2 regions of the Streptomyces sp. NPDC055815 genome follow, and region 1 is predicted to be linked to the other one. Evidence: riboswitches for the same ligand, from Rfam matches in the RefSeq annotation. Region 1 holds a riboswitch; the other holds the start of a gene.
What was found. A riboswitch is a leader RNA that binds a small molecule or an ion and turns the genes downstream of it on or off. The one in region 1 is predicted to bind cobalamin.
Positions count from the first base shown of each region.

Region 2: another riboswitch for cobalamin. It lies ahead of cobN (cobaltochelatase subunit CobN); the one in region 1 lies ahead of ACWGN5_RS08555 (energy-coupling factor ABC transporter permease).

Region 1 covers NZ_JBSHDU010000008.1:96,506-103,873, reverse strand. Annotated here, with positions in the region: gene ACWGN5_RS08570 (ATP-binding cassette domain-containing protein) at 1-887, opposite strand, end outside; gene cbiQ (cobalt ECF transporter T component CbiQ) at 884-1,633, opposite strand; gene ACWGN5_RS08560 (energy-coupling factor ABC transporter substrate-binding protein) at 1,639-2,163, opposite strand; gene ACWGN5_RS08555 (energy-coupling factor ABC transporter permease) at 2,160-2,858, opposite strand; cobalamin riboswitch at 2,888-3,093, opposite strand; gene ACWGN5_RS08550 (PTS-dependent dihydroxyacetone kinase phosphotransferase subunit DhaM) at 3,172-3,579, opposite strand; gene dhaL (dihydroxyacetone kinase subunit DhaL) at 3,576-4,196, opposite strand; gene dhaK (dihydroxyacetone kinase subunit DhaK) at 4,225-5,217, opposite strand; gene ACWGN5_RS08535 (three-helix bundle dimerization domain-containing protein) at 6,007-6,225, opposite strand; gene ACWGN5_RS08530 (hypothetical protein) at 6,488-6,646, shown strand; gene ACWGN5_RS08525 (SAV_915 family protein) at 6,678-7,082, shown strand; gene lysA (diaminopimelate decarboxylase) at 7,092-7,368, shown strand, end outside.
Region 2 covers NZ_JBSHDU010000115.1:14,166-21,533, forward strand. Annotated here, with positions in the region: gene ACWGN5_RS39195 (PA14 domain-containing protein) at 1-435, opposite strand, end outside; gene ACWGN5_RS39200 (precorrin-2 C(20)-methyltransferase) at 544-2,037, opposite strand; gene ACWGN5_RS39205 (precorrin-8X methylmutase) at 2,034-2,687, opposite strand; gene ACWGN5_RS39210 (cobalamin biosynthesis protein CobG) at 2,684-4,006, opposite strand; cobalamin riboswitch at 4,080-4,222, shown strand; gene cobN (cobaltochelatase subunit CobN) at 4,263-7,368, shown strand, end outside.

The DNA.
Region 1 (7,368 bases):
TTCTCCGCCTCCGCGATCCCGGCCCCAGCCGCCCCCGCCCCCGCCGTCCCGGCCCACGCGTCCAGGTCCTCCGGGGTCCGGGGCTCCGCCGCGTCCGCGCCGAGCAGCCCGTGGGCCCTCAGGAGGCGCGCCACCGAGGTGCCCCAGGGCCGCCGCAGCCGGGCCGCCGCCAGCAACTCGTCGTCCGCGAGGAGCTCGGCGACCGGGCCGGTGCGCAGACCGGCGGGGGAGAGCACCGCCGCCTCGTCGGCCCAGCGCAGCGCGAGGTCCACGTCGTGCGTCGCCATCACGACCGTCGTCCCGGCCGCCCGGAGCCGTTCGAGCGCGTCGAGCAGCCGCTCCTGCCCGTGCGGGTCGAGCCCGGCCGTCGGCTCGTCCATGATCAGCACCCGGGGGCGCATCGCGACGGCACCCGCGATCGCGGCCCGCTTCCGCTGCCCGTACGACAGCAGATGCGTCGGCCGGTCCTCCAGGGCCACGATGTCCAGCGCCTCCAGGGCCTCCCGCACCCGGAGCCGTACCTCCTCCTCCGGCAGCCCCAGGTTCGTCGGGCCGAACGACACGTCCTGGCCGACCGAGGCCGCGAACAGCTGGTCGTCCGGATCCTGCACGACCAGCTGCACCGTGGTCCGCAGCCGGGTCAGCCCCTTCCGGTCGTACGCCACCTCAGCCCCGTCCAGGAGCAGCGACCCGCTCCCGCACCGCAGCCCGCCGCTGAGCAGCCGCAGCAGCGTCGTCTTGCCGCTGCCGTTGCGGCCGAGGAGCGCGATCGCGCGCCCCTCCGCCACCGCGAAGTCCACGCCCGACAGGACCGCGGGCCCGTCCTCGTAGGCGAAACCCGCCTTCACCAGCTCCACGACGGGGGTCGTCGGCGTCGCAGACGTCACGGAAGGAACCTTTCCAGTACGAGGGTGACGGCGACGAGCCCCATGAGGAGCACGCCCGTCGCCGTGAGGAACCGCCGGGACACCGCGCAGACGGGCACCAGGACCCGCAGCGTCCCGTCGTAACCGCGCCCGGCGAGCCCCGACTGCAGGCGCTGCGCCCGGTCGAAGGCCCGGACGAAGGTCGTCGCGCCGAGCCCGGCGAGCGAACGCCAGGTCGCGGCCCGGGTGGTGTGCCCGAGCCGGGCCGCCTGCGCCTGCCGGATCTTCGTCAGCGAGTCGAGGAGCAGGAAGATGATCCGGTACATGACGAGCGCCACGTCCACCACGGGCGCCGGCACGCCCGCCCGGACGAGCCGGGGCAGCACGTCGGACACCGGCGTCGTGAACGCGAAGAGCAGCACCCCGAGCGAGGCCGAGGCGGTGCGGAGCAGCAGCTCGCCCGCGTGTACGGGGCCGTCGGGCGCGAGGGCCACGAGCCCCCGCGTACCGCCCACCTCGAAGAGCAGCGGTATCGCCCCCGTGACGCAGAAGCCGAGCGGGATGCGGAACGCCCGCCACAACTGACGGCCCGGCACGCCGGCCGGACCGAGCAGCACCGTGAGCGTGGCCGCCGCCACGAGCGGCGCGCCCGGCCACGGTGGCAGGCTCACCGCACACAGCGTCAGGCCGAAGCCGAGGAGCGCCTTCTCCACGGGATGACGGCGGCGCCAGCGGCTGCTGTGCGCCGCCGCGTCGATCGGCAGCATCGGCGCTACGCGTCCGATCCGCCGACGGGCGACGAACCGGCGCCGGACGCTCCGGCCTCAGGGGCGCCGGAGGCGGGTGCGGTCGTGGACCTCGCGGTGGCGGAGCTCGCCGTACCGGCACCCGCGGCACCGGACTTCGGCCCATCGCCGACAGCGGAACCGCCGTCCTCCGCCGCACCTTCCGTGCCTGCCGACTCCGCCGTACCGTCCGCCCCCGCCCCGGCTCTGGCCGCCGCCGCGCCCTGCCGGCGGCCGCGGCGCAGGCCGAAGTAGTACGCCAGGACGCCGGCGCCGAGCGCCGCCTGCAGGGCGAACAGCGCCGACTCGATCTCGCCGGACGGCGGCTCGTACAGCGGGCTGAACCACGGCTTGTAGTCCGGCTGGAGCTCTGTGATCGCGGTCTCGGCCTCGCCGTCGGAGCCGGTGAACGGCTGCTCCTTGTGGTCGCCGAGCCCGAGCGCCAGCGGCAGCACCGCGAGCGCGGCGACGGCGAGCAGCAGCAGCGCGTTGATCTTCGCGTTCCGGCTCATCGCGCCGCCGCCTCCTCGTGTCGCTCCGTCCGCGCCGCGCCGAGCACGCCGAGCCGGGTCAGGTCTCCCTTGCTGGACTGCGTGAGCAGCCGCATGACGAGCACCGTGAGCAGACCCTCGCTCACCGCGAGGGGGATCTGCGTCACGGCGAAGATCCCGCCGAACTTGGCGAGCGCGCCGGGCACCCCGCTGCCGGGGTCGGGGAACGCCAGGGCCAGCTGGACGCTGGTGACGCAGTACGTGGACAGGTCGGCGACGAACGCGCCGAAGAAGACGGCCACCATCAGCGGTGCGCCGAACCGCCGCAGCAGCCGGTACGTCCCGTACCCCGCCCACGGCCCGACGATCGCCATCGAGAAGGCGTTCGCGCCGAGCGTGGTCAGCCCGCCGTGCGCGAGCAGCAGGGCCTGGAAGAGCAGGGTGATGGTGCCGAGGACCGCCATGATCGGCGGTCGGAACAGGATCGCGCCCAGACCCGTACCGGTCGGATGGGAACAACTCCCGGTGACGGAGGGCAGCTTGAGCGCCGACAGGACGAACGTGAAGGCGCCGGACGCGCCGAGCAGCAGGGTGGACTCGGGGTTCGACCGCACCTCACGGGTCAGCGCGCGCACCCCGTGGACGACGAACGGCGCGGCCGCGACGCCCCAGGCGGCGGCGTGCGCAGGGGGCAGGTACCCCTCGGCTATATGCATGGTGGGTAGACCCTCTCCAGCACCTCGTGGATGGACAACGCACCCTGGCCGGTCTCCTGGCTGACGGTCATACGGCCCGACTCCGCCTTCCCACACCGCCGCGGTCTCCCACGACGGTCCAGTGGCTTCCCCGAGGTGTTCCCCGCGGGGGTGGAGCCGGACCTCCCGATCACAGTGGCGAGGGCCGCACCGGTACTGCACCGGTTTCCCGTACACCAAGGCCCTGCGACATTAGTGTGTTGACCTGCTCGATCACAACACGGTCGCCACCCGGCGCGGCCCCTCGGTCACTCCACGCACACGGCTTCGCGCCTCACTCCTTGCGGTAGGCGTACGCCTCCGAGGCAGCGGCGGCCACCGCGTCGAGGTCCCCTCCGGCGCTCGCCGTCACCAGCGCGGCGACCGCGCCCTCCACGAACGGCGCGTCCACCAGGCGGCAGCCCGCGGGCAGTTCGTCGCCCTCGGCGAGCAGCGCCTTCACCGTGAGGACCGCGCTGCCCAGGTCGACCAGGAGCGCCACGCCGGCCCCCCGGTCGACGGCCTCGGCCGCCGTGCGGATCAGCTCGGCACTCGTCCCGAGCCCACCGTCCGGAGCGCCGCCCGCGGGCAGGACGGGCGCAAGGTCGCCACCGCCGGCGAGGCCCCGGGCGAGTTCGGCGACGGCCGCCGCGACCGCCGCGCTGTGCGAGACGAGCACGATGCCGACGGGGGACGGGCTCACGCCACCCCCTCCGCCCCGGCCGTGTCGGCGAGCGCGGCGAACAGCAGCGCCGACGAGGTCGCGCCCGGATCCTGGTGCCCGATCGACCGCTCCCCGAGGTAACTGGCCCTGCCCTTGCGCGCCTGCAGGGGTACGGTCGCCAGGGCGCCCTCCTCGGCGGCGGCGCGGGCCGCCTCGTACGAGCTCCGCAGCCCCGCCACGGCCGGCACGAGCGCGTCCAGCATCGTCTTGTCGCCCATCTGGGCACCGCCCAGCTGCGACACGGCCGCCACACCGGCGTCGAGCGCCTCCGCCAGCCGCGCCCGGGTGACCTCGGCGTCCTCGCCCAGGGCCTTCCCGGCGCGCCGAAGGAGCGTCCCGTACAGGGGACCCGAAGCGCCGCCGACCGTCGAGATCAGCTGCCGTCCGGCGGCGGTGAGCACCGCGCCGGGACTGCCCGGCGGCTCCTTCTCAAGTGCCTCCGTCACGGCGGTGAACCCCCGCCTCAGATTCGCACCGTGGTCGGCGTCGCCGATCGCCGAGTCCAGCTCGGTGAGCCGGTCGGCCTCCCGGTCGACGTCCTCGGCCACCGCGGCCAGCCAGCGCACCAGGAACCCGGCGCCGAACGTCTCCGTCATGCCGTCACTCCCCATGACCATCCCCGTCTCACCGGCCCCAGCGCAGCGCGGGCGTCTGCACCGGAGCGTCCCACAGGCGCAGCAGCTCCTCGTCGACCTCGCACAGGGTCACCGAGCAGCCGGCCATGTCGAGCGAGGTCACATAGTTCCCGACGAGCGTCCGGGCCACCGGCACGTGCCGCTCGGCGAGCACCCGCTGCACCTCGGCGTTGAACCCGTACAACTCCAGGAGCGGGGTCGCTCCCATGCCGTTGACGAGGGCGATGACCGGCCCGGCCGGGCGCAGGTCCTCCACGACGGCGTCCACGGCGAAGTCGGCGATCTCCCGCGAGGTCATCATGGCCCGCCGCTCGCGGCCCGGCTCACCGTGGATGCCGATCCCCAACTCCAGCTCCCCCTCGGGGAGATCGAAGGTCGGGCTGCCCTTGGCGGGGGTGGTGCAGGCGCTCAGGGCCACCCCGAAGGACCGGGACCGCTCGTTGACGCGCCGGGCGATCGCCTCGACCCGCTCAAGGGGCAGTCCCTCCTCGGCGGCGGCCCCGGCGATCTTCTCCACGAACAAGGTGCCCCCGGTCCCGCGCCGCCCCGCCGTGTACAGGCTGTCCGTCACCGCCACGTCGTCGTCGACCAGGACCTTGGCGACCTGGATGCCCTCGTCCTCGGCGAGCTCCGCCGCCATCTCGAAGTTCAGCACGTCACCCGTGTAGTTCTTGACCACGAACAACACCCCGGCCCCGCTGTCGACGGCGGCCGCGGCCCGGACCATCTGATCGGGCACGGGCGACGTGAACACCTCGCCGGGACAAGCGGCCGCCAGCATCCCGGGCCCCACGAACCCCCCGTGCAAGGGCTCGTGCCCGGACCCACCGCCGGACACCAGCGCCACCTGCCCGGCCACGGGCGCGTCCCGCCGCACCACGACACGCCGCTCCACGTCCACGGTCAACTCGGGATGCGCCGCGGCCATCCCCCGCAGGGCATCGGCGACGACGGTCTCCGGAACGTTGATCAGCATCCTCACGGATACCTCCTAGTGAGATTAGCAGGCAAGCCACTGAGCAGGGTTTTTGCAGGTCAGAGCATGTGAGTCGAATTGTTGATCTTGGCGCTTCGGGGCGCCTGGGGGCGGTTCCGCGCGGTACTGATGCTGACTCAATGCTGACTTTCCTGATGGTCGGTCAGATTCGATCTGCATGAACGAGCTTTGCGAATGCGCATCATGGCGCAATTATCGCCGCGTGATCGCGAGCGCGCACCGGTGCGTCGTGAGGCGACCCGTGATCCGCTCGCCGTCCTTCGATGAGACGCGCGACCGGCTCGCCGCGCCGATGCGTGAGGAGTTCGCCGACGGTTCCGCGCCGCCGGGCGGCCCACCCGCAGTTTCCGCGCCCACGTGGAGCAGGAGTTGGGCGGCTGGATCCGACGCCCTGGCAAGGTCGACCGGGACGGCGGGACGCCGGGACGAGGGGGCTCGGGCATGGGGATCGGGGTGAGCCTGGACCGAGCCAAGCGCGGCTGTCGAGCACGTACTCGGCGGCGACTGGAGGATCACGGTCGCGCTGCACGTCTTGGTGATGCTGCCGACCCGGATCTGCCCCTCGGCCGCCGCTCGCGGCCCGTTCCCTACTCGGCGCTGTCGGCGGCTCCGAACCAGCGTCGTCCGGCCTGGCGGATCTCGGCGACCATGCCGGGGGAGCCGTGGTCGGTCGGCCCACCCCAGGCTCGCACGCAGCGTCCAGAGCTGCCCCGGCGCTGCTGGACTCGCATCCGCCGACTGGCGTCGACACGCCAAGGGGTTACATGTCAGGCGTCAGGTATTTCGCTCCGCCTGCTCGATAGCGGGCAGCAGGTCCTTGGCTCTTCGCTCCATCAAGACCGGTAGGTAGGTACGCACCCGCGCGTACCTGAGCTCTTCGTACGCCGTCTGTACTGATTTTTGTACTAGGTCGACGTCCAGCTGCGGGTGGGCCCTCACCAGCCGCTCGGTTACATGGCGGATGGCGAGGGCGTCCTCCTTCGATTCCGCCATCAGGCACCTCAGTCTTCGTGGGGGGGATCACCTCTCCTCAGTTTCGTGGAGCGGTCCTCAGCGGGGAAGTCGATCTTTCGCCGTGTGCGGCCGACTGGCGTACGCACCGGTTGGACCCTGCTGTCTCCTGTCCGGCGATCAGTGGCGACCTCGCACCGTGCGGCACGGAGATCGAGTCCGCAGATTTCCGATCGACTCCGCCCGGCTGGCGGCCAAGGTCCCGTCGTGCTTATCGGATCGGCGCGGGGGTCTGCGGCGGCTGATGCTCCCATCGGTCGTCCGGTACTCCGTCGTGCACGCCGCGTGCCTGGTCCTCGCCGTACCGCCCTCGCGCCTGCTGAGCGATCTCACCTCCGCGCACCGCCGGCTCGACCGGTGGCTGCGGTTCGACGCCCGCCGACTGACGGAGGACGCACCCTGACCGAGCCTCTCCGTCTCCGAGGGGCACTGCCATGTCTGAGGTCGAGCACTCCGAGGACCCCGAGCCTTCCGAACGCGTCCCGGCCGGACCTCTCCTCGTCCCCGTCCGGCCGGGACCCGCGGGCTGCAGCGCCCGTCTTTTCCGTACTCCCCTGGGCGGCCGGACGGCCGTCGGTTTCACCTCCGCGGCCAGACTCGCCGCTATGCTCGGACCGGACCACGCCTGCGTGAGGCTCTCCGAACCCGCACTGCGCGCCCTCGTGGCGCCACTGGGCGTCACCGCCCTCGCCGCCGACCCGCAGTTCGCCGCCCCCGGGGTTTCGAAGGCCCCGCGCGATGAAGGCTCCTGGCGGACCTGGGACCCACGACACGTGGGCGTCCTGCGCGTGGCGGGTGCTGCCGCCGTCATCTCGTGCGTCAACCTCTTGATCGGCTGAGGAGACGTCGTGTCCCTGTCCCTTACGGCACCCCAGGTGCCGTCATCCGCGTCGCACGAGACCGACGGACTGTCGATCTGGCCGCGTTCCACCCGCCCCGAGCGTGGTGGGGACGTCACTGTCGCCGGTGTGTCGCTCGCCGAGACCGCGGGCCGGTTCGGTACCCCCGTCTACGTATTGGACGAGGACGAGGTGAGGGAGCGCTGCCGTACGTATAGCATGGCGTTTCCCGAGGCCGACGTCGTCTATGCCGCGAAGGCGTTCCTGTGCCGGGCCATGGCCCACT
Region 2 (7,368 bases), on a different contig from region 1:
GTAGGACACGACGATGCTGTGCCGCCCGGCCGGGACGGCGAGGCCGACCGTCTTCTTCTGGGTGGTGGTGACGTTCTTCCAGAGGTCGATCTTCCGGACGCCGTCGAGGGTGACGCGGATTCCGTCCTGGGCCTCGGCGGCGAAGATGAACGGGCCGCCCGAGCCGAAGTCCCGTGTCACCGACCAGCGGACGGAGAAGTTGTCCTTGGGCAGGGTGACTCCGGGCGGGTCACCGAGGCCGTAGTTCTCGGAGATCGCGTTGTCGCAGGTGGTCAGCTTCGGCGTGCCGGTGAGGGTGGTGTTGGCGAAGTACTCCGCCTTCCACACCGGGGACGTGCAGGTGACGGCCGCGGCGGCCGGGGTGGCGGTGAGCAGACCGCCGGAGGCGGCGAGGGCGGCCGTGACGGCCAGGGCGCTCAGCCGGGTACGAGTCATCACAGGGGGGCGGGCCCTTTCCGGACCTATGTGCGGCATGTGAAACGGGGGAACGCTTGTGTGACTCGTGAGGTGGGTGCGGGGTTGCCCTCGCACCCACCCCCGATGTCAGCCGTAACGCCGCGGCGTCCACGCGATCGTGCGCCCGTCGCCCCGTTCGACCGCCCGCGTCTGCGAGGAGCCGATCAGGAGGAGGGTGCGCATGTCGACCTCCGTCGGGTCCAGGGCCTTCAGGGTCAGGATCCGGACCGACTGCTCCGGGCCGCCGACGTCGCGGGCGACGACGACCGGGGTTTCCGGGGCGCGGAGTTCGAGGAGGAGGTCGCGGGCGGCGGCCACCTGGTGGGTGCGGGACTTGGAGCCCGGGTTGTAGAGGGCGATGACGAGGTCGGCGGACGCGGCCGCGCGGAGCCGGGCCTCGATGGCGTCCCAGGGCTTGAGCCGGTCGGAGAGGGAGATCGTGGCGTAGTCGTGGCCGAGGGGGGCGCCCGCCGCGGCGGCCGCCGCGTTCGCCGCGGTCACCCCCGGGAGGACCCGTACGGGCACGTCCGCGTACTCCGGTTCGCAGGCGACCTCCAGGACCGCCGTCGCCATGGCGAAGACGCCCGGGTCGCCGCCGGAGACCACCGCGACCTTCCGGCCGCGCCGGGCCAGGTCGAGGGCGAACTCGGCGCGCTCGGACTCGACCTTGTTGTCGGAGCCGTGCCGGATCTGGCCGGGGCGGAGGACGGGGACCCGGTCGAGGTAGGTGGTGTAGCCGACGAGGACGTCGGCGTTGACGAGCGCGCCGCGCGACTCGGGGGTGAGCCAGGGTGCCCCGGCCGGGCCGGTGCCGACGACGGTGACCTCGCCCGTCTCCCGTACGGGAGGCTCCTGGTCGACACGGGAGGGGAGGACGGCGACCGAGAAGTACGGGACCGAGGACGGGTCCACGTCCGTGAGCTTCTCCGTGCGCTCGCCCGACATGAACGCCCGCTCCACGTACCGCGCGTCCTCCAGGCGGCCGGCCCGCTCCAGGGCCCGCCTCACCGTCGGGAACGTGCGGCCCAGCTTCATCACGACCGCCGAGTCCGTGCCCGCCAGACGGGCCGTCAGCTCGTCCTCCGGCAGGGTGCCGGGGATGATCGTGAGGACCTCCTCCGCCTCGCACAGCGGCTCGCCGAGCCGGGCGGCGGCGGCGCTGACCGAGGTCACGCCGGGGATGACGGTCGTGTCGTAGCGGTCCGCGAGCCGCTTGTGCATGTGCTGGTACGAGCCGTAGAACAGCGGGTCGCCCTCGGCGAGGACGGCGACGGTCCGCCCGGCGTCCAGGTGGGCGGCGAGGCGGGCCGAGGCCTCCTCGTAGAAGTCGTTCAGGGCGCCCCGGTAGCCGCCCGGGTGGTCCGTGGTCTCCACCGTGAGCGGGTACATCAGCCGCTCCTCGATGTGGTCCTCGCGGATGTGCTCGGCGGCGATGGAGCGCGCTATGGAGCGGCCGTGGCGGGCCGAGTGGTAGGCGATGACGTCGGCGGAGGCGATGGCCTTCACGGCGGCGACCGTCATCAGGTTCGGGTCGCCGGGGCCGAGGCCGACCCCGTACAGCTTTCCGGTCACGGTCGTCATGCCTGGATCTCCGCTTCGTGGGCGAGGGCGTTGATCGCGGCGGCCGTCATCGCGCTGCCGCCGCGCCGGCCCCGTACGACCAGGTAGTCGAGGCCGAGGGTGTTCTCGGCCAGGGCGTCCTTGGACTCGGCGGCGCCGATGAAGCCGACGGGGATGCCGAGGACGGCGGCGGGCCTGCCCGCGCCCTTCGCGACCATCTCCAGGAGGTGGAAGAGGGCGGTCGGCGCGTTGCCGATGGCGACGACGGAGCCTTCGAGGCGGTCCCGCCACAGTTCGAGGGCGGCGGCCGAGCGGGTGGTGCCGAGCTCGGCGGCGAGGCCGGGGACGGCCGGGTCGGAGAGCGCGCAGAGCACCTCGTTGTCGGCGGGCAGCCGCTTGCGGGTGACACCGCTGGCGACCATCTGCGCGTCGCAGAGGATGGGCGCGCCGGCCCGGAGGGCGGCGCGGGCGTTCGCGACGACCTGCGGCGAGTAGGCGATGTCCTGCACGAGGTCGGTCATCCCGCACGCGTGGATCATCCGGACGGCCACCTGGGCGACGTCGGCGGGCAGGCCCGCGAGGTCCGCCTCGGCGCGGATCGTGGCAAAGGACCGGCGGTAGATCTCCGTCCCGTCCTTCTCGTAGTCGAACATCCTGGTGCTCTCGCTCATCTCGTGTGGGTCGGCAGGCTGCGGGCCGTGGTCACTGCTTCGGGCAGGGCGGTACGGGGGGTGGGGACGCCGTCCACCAGGTAGGTGTCGTCGCCGGTGGCGAGGACGTCGACCCAGATGCCGTGCGGGTGGCCGCAGCGGCGCTCGCACCCCGAGTAGTGGACGGGCAGGCCCCCGCGGCGGACGAGGCCGGCGTCCGTCCGTACGTCGGCGAGGGACTTGGCGCAGCCGGGGCGTCCGGTGCAGGCGCTGACCCCGACGGCGGGCAGGTCGGGCCGGGTGATCAGGCCGTACGACGCGAGGGCGGGGAGTCCTGCGGGGTCCCCGACGACGACCACTCCGCGCCAGGGCGTGAGCCGCAGGTCGTCGGCGCCGTCCGCCAGGGCCCGCAGCTGGGCGGCGGTGAGCCGGCCGAGCGGGGCGAGGACGTGCAGGGCGCGGTCGCCGAGGGGCCCGGGCGCGGGCGGCGGGGACGCGGGGAGCGGCGGTACGGACACGGGTACGGGCTCCGCCGTCACGCCGGCCCCGGCCAGCGCGCCCACCAGGTCGAGCGGGTGCCCCGGGGGCAGTTCGCGGACCCGCCAGGCGCCGGTACCGGCCGTGCGGGCGGCCTCCAGGAAGGCCTCGGCGGCGGCGAGCGCGGCGCGGGCCGCGTCGGCGCCCGCGACCCGGAGGACCTGGCCCCCGACGTGCAGGAGCGCGTCGGCGGCCCCGGCCGGGTGCGCGACCGCGGGGGTTTCGGCGTCGACCGCGACCGCCGGGTGCCCGGCGGGCGCCGGGGTCTCCCCGTCCACTGCGATCAAGGTCACATCGCCGCCGAGGCCGGCCACGTCCCCGCGGCCGTCGTCGAGGACGAAGAGGAAGCGGCCCGAGAGGGCCGCCGCCGCGGGGGTGGCGCAGAGGAGGGCGTCCAGCGCGCGGGCCCACAACTGGACGGCGCCGTGGCCGAGTCCGTCGAGCCCGGCGGCCGGCGAGGCCACGATGTTGCGGACGCGCTCGTGGGTGGGGGAGGGCAGCAGGCCCGCCTCGGCCAGGAGGGCCGCGAGGTCCGCCCCGCAGTCCCCGGCGAGGCCGCGCAGCTCGGCGTTGCCGCGCGAGGTGATGCTGATCCGTCCGTCGCCGAGGCTCTCGGCGGCGCGGGCCAGCACCTCCGCCTGATGTGCCGTCAGACGGCCTGCGGGCAGGCGCAGTCGGGCCAGGCGTCCGTCGTCGGCGGGGTGCAGGCGCAGCGCCCCGGGGCAGGCGTCGCCACGGTCCCGTATGCGAGCTTCGCCCGGTTCGGGCGTCGGGGCTGGGGTGGGCGGCATGGCGGCGAGCATACCCACGGGGAACCGGGCGGCCACCGAGTGTGATCCGGCCGACTCTCCCGCTTTCTCCGGCCCGGAGACGGCACGATCTAGGATGCAGATCGGCATGGGGTCCCAGGACCCCGGGGAGGAAGCCCGGTGAGAATCCGGCGCGGTCCCGCCACTGTGAGCCCGTACCCCACGAGGGGACACGGGTGAGTCAGGAACTCCCGCCGTCCATACGACCACCCGGGGCGCGGACAACCCCGAGGAAGGGCCTGAGCTCGCCATGCTCCTGCTGCTGTCGCACTCCGACACCGACCTGCTCAGCGCCCGCGCGGCCAACGCCGCCCAGGCCGAGGGAGCGGTCGAGTACCGCTTCGCCAACCCCTCCCGCCTCCCCCTCGCCGACCTCCCGGCCCTCCTCGACGGCGTCGACCTGGTCGTCGTCCGGCTCCTCGGCGGGCTGCGCTCCTGGCAGGAGGGGCTCGACGCGATCCGCGCCGCCGGAAAGCCGGTCGTCGTGCTCAGCGGCGAACAGGCCCCCGACGCCCAGCTGATGGAGGCCTCCACCGTCCCGGTCGGCGTCGCCACCGAGGCGCACGCCTATCTGGCGCACGGCGGCCCCGCCAACCTGGAGCAGCTGGCCCGCTTCCTCTCCGACACCGTCCTGCTCACCGGCCACGGCTTCGAGGCCCCGGCCGCCGCCCCCACCTGGGGCCCGCTGGAGCGCACCGCACGCAACGAGACCGGCCCGACCGTCGCCGTGCTCTACTACCGCGCCCACCACATGAGCGGGAACACCGCCTTCGTCGACGCCCTGTGCGGGGCGATCGAGGACGCCGGCGCGCGGGCCCTCCCGCTGTACGTGGCGTCCCTGCGCGCCCCCGAGGCGGAGCTCGTCGAGACGCTGCGCACGGCCGACGCGATCGTCACGACCGTCCTCGCGGCCGGCGGCACCAAGCCCGCCGAGGCGCAGGCCGGCGGCGACGAGGAGGCCTGGGACGCGGGCGCGCTCGCCGCGCTCGACGTGCCGATCCTCCAGGCCCTGTGCCTGACCGGCTCGCGGGCCGCGTGGGAGGAGAACGACGAGGGCCTGTCCCCGCTCGACGCGGCCAGCCAGGTCGCCGTGCCCGAGTTCGACGGCCGCCTCATCACCGTCCCGTTCTCCTTCAAGGAGATCGACGCGGACGGTCTGCCCGCGTACGTCGCCGACGCCGAGCGCGCGGCCCGCGTCGCCGGCATCGCCGTCCGGCACGCCCGGCTGCGCCACATCCCGAACGCCGAGAAGAAGCTGGCGCTCGTCCTCTCCGCGTACCCGACGAAGCACTCCCGCATCGGCAACGCGGTCGGCCTCGACACCCCCGCCTCCGCCGTCGCCCTCCTGCGCAGGCTGCGGGAGGAGGGCTACGACTTCGGGCCCGTCGAGGACATCCCCGGTCTCGTCTCCGGCGACGGCGACGAGCTGATCTACGCCCTCATCGAGGCGGGCGGCCACGACCAGGACTGGCTGACCGAGGAGCAGCTCGCGAAGAACCCGGTCCGCATCCCGGCCGCCGACTACAAGCGCTGGTACGCGACGCTGCCCGCCGAGCTCCGCGAGCAGGTGGAGGAGCACTGGGGCCCGGCGCCCGGCGAGATGTTCCTCGACCGCTCCCGCAACCCGGAGGGCGATATCGTCCTCGCCGCCCTGCGGCGCGGGAACCTCCTGGTCCTCATCCAGCCGCCGCGCGGCTTCGGCGAGAACCCGATCGCGATCTACCACGACCCCGATCTCCCGCCGTCCCACCACTACCTGGCCGCCTACCGCTGGATCGCCGCCCGCGCCGAGGACGGCGGCTTCGGCGCCGACGCCATGGTCCACCTGGGCAAGCACGGCAACCTGGAGTGGCTGCCCGGCAAGAACGCCGGCCTGTCCGCCGCCTGCGGCCCCGACGCGGCCCTCGGCGACATCCCGCTGATCTACCCGTTCCTCGTCAACGACCCGGGCGAGGGCACCCAGGCCAAGCGGCGCGTCCACGCGACCCTCGTCGACCACCTGGTGCCGCCGATGGCCCGCGCCGACTCGTACGGCGACATCGCCCGCCTGGAGCAGCTGCTCGACGAGTACGCCCAGATCAGCTCGATGGACCCGGCGAAGCTCCCGGCCATCCGCGCCCAGATCTGGACCCTGATCCAGGCCGCGAAGCTCGACCACGACCTCGGTCTGGAGGAGCGCCCGGAGGACGACGGCTTCGACGACTTCCTGCTGCACGTCGACGGCTGGCTGTGCGAGGTCAAGGACGCCCAGATCCGCGACGGCCTGCACGTCCTCGGCGGCGCCCCGGAGGGCGAGGCCCGGGTCAACCTGGTCCTCTCGATCCTGCGCGCCCGCCAGATCTGGGGCGGTACGCAGGCGCTGCCGGGTCTGCGCGAGGCCCTCGGCCTGGACGAGTCGGCGGCGACCCGCACCACCGCCGACGAGGCGGAGGCGAAGGCCCGCGAGCTGGTGGAGGCGATGGAGGCGGCCGGCTGGGACGTGTCCGCCATCCCCACCTCGTACGGTTCCGAGGTCCAGGCCGTCCTGCGCTTCGCCTGCGAGCAGGTCGTGCCGCGGCTCGCCGCCACCACCGACGAACTCGCCCACGCCGTGCACGCCCTGAACGGCGGCTTCGTCCCCGCCGGTCCGTCGGGCTCCCCGCTCCGCGGCCTGGTCAACGTCCTGCCGACCGGCCGCAACTTCTACTCCGTCGACCCGAAGGCCGTGCCGTCCCGGCTCGCCTGGGAGACCGGCCAGGCGCTCGCCGACTCGCTGCTCACCCGCTACCGCGACGACAACGGCACGTGGCCGACCTCCGTCGGCCTGTCCCTGTGGGGGACGAGCGCGATGCGCACCGCCGGCGACGACGTCGCCGAGGCGCTCGCCCTGCTCGGCGTCCGTCCGCTGTGGGACGAGGCCTCGCGCCGGGTGAACGGCCTGGAGCCGATCCCGCTCGCCGAGCTCGGCCGCCCGCGCGTCGATGTGACGCTGCGCATCTCGGGCTTCTTCCGTGACGCGTTCCCGCACGTCATCGGCCTTCTCGACGATGCCGTACGGCTCGTCGCGGGCCTGGAGGGCGAGTCCGCCGAGGACAACTACGTACGGGCGCACGCGCAGGCCGACCTCGCCGAGCACGGTGACGAGCGGCGCGCCACCACCCGGATCTTCGGCTCGCGGCCCGGCACGTACGGCGCGGGCATCCTGCAGCTGATCGACTCGCGCGACTGGCGCACGGACGCCGACCTCGCCGAGGTGTACACGGTGTGGGGCGGGTACGCGTACGGGCGCGGGCTCGAAGGCCGCCCGGCGCGCGCCGAGATGGAGACGGCGTACAAGCGGATCGCGGTGGCCGCGAAGAACACGGACACCCGCGAGC